Regions from separate parts of the Thermoanaerobacter brockii subsp. finnii Ako-1 genome, predicted to be linked through region 1. Evidence: riboswitches for the same ligand, from Rfam matches in the RefSeq annotation. Region 1 holds a riboswitch; the other holds the start of a gene.
What was found. A riboswitch is a leader RNA that binds a small molecule or an ion and turns the genes downstream of it on or off. The one in region 1 is predicted to bind cyclic di-GMP.
Positions count from the first base shown of each region.

Region 2: it holds a riboswitch for cyclic di-GMP, as region 1 does, so the genes downstream of both, THEBR_RS12085 (transcriptional regulator) here and gspE (type II secretion system ATPase GspE) in region 1, are expected to answer to the same signal.

Region 1 covers NC_014964.1:1,120,047-1,123,210, forward strand. The annotation lists gene THEBR_RS05420 (YqeG family HAD IIIA-type phosphatase) at 1-362, shown strand, start outside; gene aroE (shikimate dehydrogenase) at 352-1,206, shown strand; cyclic di-GMP riboswitch class II at 1,210-1,293, shown strand; gene gspE (type II secretion system ATPase GspE) at 1,320-2,996, shown strand; gene THEBR_RS05435 (type IV pilus twitching motility protein PilT) at 3,002-3,164, shown strand, end outside.
Region 2 covers NC_014964.1:1,531,334-1,534,497, reverse strand. The annotation lists partial or broken gene THEBR_RS07685 (S8 family serine peptidase) at 1-758, opposite strand, end outside; cyclic di-GMP riboswitch class I at 1,115-1,202, shown strand; partial or broken gene THEBR_RS12085 (transcriptional regulator) at 1,256-1,660, shown strand; gene THEBR_RS07675 (IS110 family RNA-guided transposase) at 2,150-3,164, shown strand, end outside.

The DNA of each region.
Region 1 (3,164 bases):
ATAAAATGACTATTGAATGGCTTGAAAAAGTAAAAAAAGAGGGGTTTAAAATTTGTCTCATTTCAAATAACACTAAAAGAAGAGTGAATGAATTTAAAGAAAAAGTTGGTGTACCTGGAATAGCTTGGGCCATTAAGCCGAGAAAAGGAGCTTTTAAAAAGGCTTTAAAGATTTTAAATGCTAAGCCTAATGAAACAGCTTTAATAGGAGATCAAATATTTACTGATATTTTTGGTGGCAAAAGAGCAGGTTTATATACTATTTTGGTAAAACCTCTATCAGAAGAGGAATTAGGATGGACTAAACTTATGAGAAAAGCGGAAAAACATGTACTTAAAAGGATTGAGAGATATGGAGATTAATTCAAATACTAAACTGTATGGTCTTATAGGCCATCCTGTAGAACATAGTTTATCCCCTTTAATACATAACTATGCTTTTAAGTCTTTAAATTTAAATTGTGTCTACACTGTTTTTGATGTTTTGCCAGAAAAGCTTGAAGATGCAGTAAATGGAGTAAAATCTTTGGGAATAAAAGGAGTTAATGTGACTGTGCCACATAAAGAGAAGATAATTAAATACTTAGATGTGGTTTCAGAAGAAGCTTTAAAAATTGGCGCAGTCAATACTGTAGTCAATGAAGAAGGAATATTAAAAGGCTATAATACGGATGTCTATGGCTTTATAGACTCATTAACAGAAGTAGGAAAAAAAATTGAAGGAAGAAAAGCTGTTGTCTTAGGAGCTGGTGGAGCTTCTAAAGCTGTTTGTGTCGCCCTTGCTCTAAAAGGGATAGATTCGATAATAATTGCCAATAGAAGTGTTGAGAGAGCAAAAGATTTGTCAGAGTACATTAAAAAAGAATTTAAGATTCAGTGTGATTACTGCAGTATAAATGAAGTAAAAGAACTACCAGAAATAGATATACTTGTTAATACTACAAGCGTAGGAATGTATCCAAATACAGAAGATTCTCCTGCTGATGAAAAAGTGGTTTTGAAAGCTAAATTTGTCTATGACCTTATTTACAATCCTTTTGAAACTGCTCTTTTAAAACATGCGAAAAAGAATGGAATAAAGTATTCTAATGGACTTTCTATGTTGGTAAATCAAGCTAATTATTCTTTCAAATTATGGACAGGGGGATTTTTCGACAAAAATTTGGTATACAGGTATTTAAAAGAAGGAATTACGCATAATTTGTAGAATATTTTATAAAGAGTAGATGAAGTGAGGCTATATGTGGGCACTTTATGCCTCACGGATACAGTGGTGCAACCGGCTTTATGTCGGCTTTATTATTTTTGGAGGTATATTTTATGGCCAAGAAAAAGCTAGGGGAGCTTTTACTTGAGGTAGGGCTTATAACAGAAGAACAATTAAAGCACGCAATAGAAGTTCAAAACAAAACAGGAGAAAAGTTAGGAAAAGTTCTTATTAAATTGGGGTATGTTACAGAAAGCCAAATACTAGAGGCTTTAGAATTTCAATTAGGTATTCCACATGTAGATTTGCAAAAATACTATATTGATCCCGATGTAGCAAAATTAATTCCTGAAGCCGTTGCTAAAAGACATACTATTATTCCTATAAAAAAAGATGAAGATGGTATATTGGTAGCAATGGCAGACCCTCTGAATATTTTTGCACTAGATGATGTGAGAATCATTACGAAACAAAATGTAAAGCCTTTAATTGCTTCTGAAGGAAGCATCTTAAAAGCCATAGATAGAATTTACGGAAGAGAACAGGCAGAAAAAGCAGTACAGGATTTTAAAAAGGAGTTTCAAAGTGAAAGTCAAGAAGAGCTGCCAGATGAGATTCTTGAAGAAGTACAAAACGCGCCTGCTGTACGCTTTGTAAATTCTATAATTGAGCAGGCAATAAAAAATAGGGCTTCAGATATTCACATTGAACCTACTGAAAAAGACCTTAGAATTCGATTTAGGATAGATGGACAATTAACAGAAGCTATGAGGACTATAAAAAGTACCCATGCCCCTGTTGTGACAAGAGTAAAAATTATGGCTAATATGAACATCGCTGAAAGAAGACTTCCTCAAGATGGCAGATTTGATTTTACTACAGGTGGTAAAAATATTGACATAAGAGTTTCTTCGTTGCCCACTGTTTTTGGAGAGAAATTGGTATTGAGGCTTTTAGACAAGGAAAATTTTATAATGACAAAGGAGCAATTAGGTTTTGAAGAAGAGGATCTGGTGCTCTTTGATAAACTTATCAAAAGGCCTAATGGCATTGTGCTTTTGACTGGTCCTACAGGTAGTGGGAAAACCACCACTCTTTATGCAATGCTGAGAGAGCTTAACAAACCCAATATTAATATAATAACTGTTGAGGACCCTGTTGAGTATTCCCTTGAGGGAATAAACCAGGTACAAGTTAATGAAAAGGCAGGCCTTACCTTTGCGACTGCTCTTAGGTCAATTTTGAGGCAAGACCCTGATATAATTATGATTGGAGAAATTAGAGATACTGAAACTGCTGAGATAGCTATTCGCTCTGCCATAACAGGGCACTTAGTCCTTTCCACTTTGCATACAAATGATGCGGCGGGAGCGGTGACTAGGCTTGTAGATATGGGTATAGAGCCTTATCTTGTGTCTTCTTCTGTAGTAGGGGTTATTGCTCAGAGATTGGCGAGAAAAATATGTGATAACTGTAGAATTTCTTATAAAGCTTCCAAAGGCGAAAAAGAGCTATTGGGAATTTCAGAAAATGAAGACATTACTTTATACAAGGGGAGAGGGTGCCCTGTTTGTAATAAAACAGGCTATAGGGGAAGAATTCCTATATATGAGATAATGACTGTTACTTCTGATATTAGAGAGCTTATAAATGCTAAGGTTTCCTCTGATGTTATTGGAGCTCAGGCTGTAAAAAATGGCATGAAAACTTTACGAGAAAGTGCTAAAAGACTTGTATTACAAGGAAAAACTACAATTGATGAAATGATAAGACTAACTTACGAGGAATGAGGGATATGGATACAAAGGAACTTTTAAAATTAGTAGTTGAAAGAAAAGCTTCAGACTTGCATATAACGGTTGGAGTACCTCCAGTTCTTAGAATTAATGGCTATTTAGAAAAATTAGAAGGGGAACCTTTTACCCCTGGGCAGACTGAAGAAATAGTTAAGGATTTAT
Region 2 (3,164 bases), 410 kb from region 1:
TACTTTTATCCCTACTAAAGCAGCACCAGGAGCAACACCTTTATAAAGGTTGTTCCCTGTCCCAGTACCTGCCGCAATACTTGCTACATGAGTTCCGTGTCCATTATCATCGTAGGGGGTAGATTTGCCGTTTACAAAATCTTGCCATCCTATTACTTTGCCACCAGCGAGGTCAACATGGGAGCCATCAATACCGGTATCAATAACTGCTATTACTATATCATTCTTGGAATAAGAAGAAGCATTACCGTCTCTATCACCAGTTACACCAAAACACTTCTCGCTTTTGTAACCCCAAACCATTTTGTTGCAGTGTCTAATGTGGCATATACAGGCTCGTCATACTCAATTTGCTTTACTATATCCAATTTTGACAAAGCGTTTATTTGTCCTTTAGTTAAGGTAGCAGCAATTCCTGGAATAATTTTGTATTTATGCTTTATATTAAACTTTCCAATGGATTTAGAAATATTTAATAGTTCGTTATCAGCTATGTTTTTGTTGAAAATTATTATAACTGGAAATTTTTCACTGTCTGGCTTACCAGCAATTTTTGCTTCTAAGTTGTCAAAAAGTTTATTTTTATTAGAGTCTTGCATCAAAACTTTTTGAATTTGAGGCAAGTAATTTTTTGTTGATGAGTTAATAGGAAAGTTTGTTAGGTTGGGCTGGGCTTGGACTAATACTCCACTTAGCGACATTAAAGCTACAATTAACACAAAGGCCAGTAAAGCTTTTAATGTTTGTCGGCTCTTCATTTTTTCTTACCTCCTTAAAAATTTAATATTTTTTAAAATTTAAGTCAGCCCTTCTAGTCGCTAAGTGAAACTGTTTCTTTCTTCTATTCATCATCTCCTTTCTGTAAGATTTATTTTCTATAATAAAACTCAAGCAATTTTTATGCCAATTTACTGTATATAGACAAAATTAATAAAAGTTTTTAATGTGTATAATTTTTTATACACATTTTTGATACACAAAATAATGCATAAAACACATACATTTAGAAATTAGTATAAATTTAACGAATTATGTAGAAAAAATCTTTTTTAAAAATAGAAGGAAAATTCATATTTATGTCGAAATAGTAATATAGGAAAATTAAATAAATTTTTGTTGAAAAAGGCAAACTCGTCGAAAGGCGGGGACGCAAAGCCACGGGTCTAAAGCGATAGTTTTGCTATGATAGCCGGGCTGCCAACATTTATATATAATCTCCTGCCTTTTGACAGGAGGTTTATTAATTGAGGAAGTGATGTTTTATATGACTAATAAAGAAAAAATTTACAATTTCATTATAGAAAAGAGTAAGGAATTTAATCTTCAGGATTTTTTGATAAATAGAAAAGGTGGGGTCACTACAGAAGAAATAGCGCAATTGCTAAAAATAGCTCGACCCAATGTGTCTTTTATTTTAAATCATCTTGTAAGAGAAGGGAAAATAGTTAAAATTATTTCAAAACCTGTGTATTATATTGAAAAAAATAGATTAGCTCATTTTTTAGGGAATAAGGTTAAGGAAGAGATACTTCTAAAAGATTTAATTGATTTTTTAGATTTGGGAAAAGAAAAAGAATGTGCTTTTGAAAATATAATAGGACATGATGGCAGCCTCAAAGGGCAAATAGAACAGGCCAAAGCGGCTGTATTGTATCCTCCTCGTATAATTAATTTTAAAGACAATAAATTTGTCTCACTTCTTAAAAATTTAATAAAGTGCATTTATAACTGGAAATCTTTAATATTCTCATCTTGTCTAAAATCTTATCTATTGCCATGAATCCGTAATATTGCGCAATATGCAGGATTCATGGCGCGGCCGTCTCATCTTTTTTCGGCCTTATTATTTACTTTTGAGATAACTTGTAGCATTATTATACTGTAAAGTTAATGTGGGACAGGCTTTCGTCCTCCATGCGGCTTGACCGCTCTTTTAAGTGTGGTCCCTACACCAGATTTGCCTTTTCTTACGCGAAATCTGCTTTGTCATATATAAGCCCCTGGCAGCAGAGGATTCAGGCTTATATATTAAGAGCTAATTGCGAGGTTGCTACATAATCTGGTTGCTAGGGTTATCTCAAATTAACTTTTACTTACTTTATCACTTTTGAAAGGAGGTGTAACAATCTTGAATAAGCTTTTTGTTGGTATGGATGTAAGCCTGAATGATGTCAAGGTTCATATTCTCGACCAGGAGGGTAATGATGCTTCCTCCCGTTTTTCTGTAGAAAATAACCCTCATGGTTGTGATGTTATAGTATCACGTATCTTGGAGTGTTGTAATAAATACAATATTCAAAAGGTCTTTATTGGTTTGGAATCTACCTCAGTCTATGGCTGGCACCTCCAGTATTATTTGGCTGATCATTCTGCTCTTAAGCCTTATCAACCTTCTATTACTACTTTTAATGCTAATATTATTAATGCTTTTAAAAAGTCTCTCGGTAATTTGCCTAAAAATGACTGGATTGATGCCTTTGCTATTGCTGAAAAACTGAGATTCGGTAGACTCCCTAAATCTTGTTCTGTAGATTTTAGATATCTTGCTCTCCAGAGGCTTACTCGTCATCGCTTTCACATTGTTAATAGTATTGTTAGAGAAAAAAATTATTTACTCAGCAATTTGTTCCTTAAGTTTAGCGGTTTGTGCCAAAATAAAGTCTTTAGTAATAATTTTGGAGCAACTGCTACTGAAATATTTAATGAGTTTTTCACCCTTGATGATATTGCGGCTCGACCGCTTGATGAACTTGCCGGCTTTTTGGTTGATAAGAGTAAAGATCGCTTTGATGATCCAGAAGCTACAGCTAAATTGCTTCAAGAGGCTGTTCGCAAGTCTTATAGAATTAATGCTACTGTAGATGATTCTTTAAACTTTGTTATCAAGTCTTGCTTTGATAATCTACAGTCCCTTGAAAAGCAGAAGAAAGCTGTAGAAAAAGCCATTATTAATGAGGTCAAAGGATTTAACAATGAATTCCTTTGTCTTACATCAGTAAAAGGTATTGGCCCAACCATCGCAGCCGGCTTAATATCTGAGATAGGCGGAATTTCAAGGTTTGATAATGATAATGCCCTTGCAAAGTTTTCCGGCCTTTATTGGTCAGAGTACCAGTCTGCTGATTTTAAAGCGGAGGACACATATCTCAAGCGTACTGGTAATG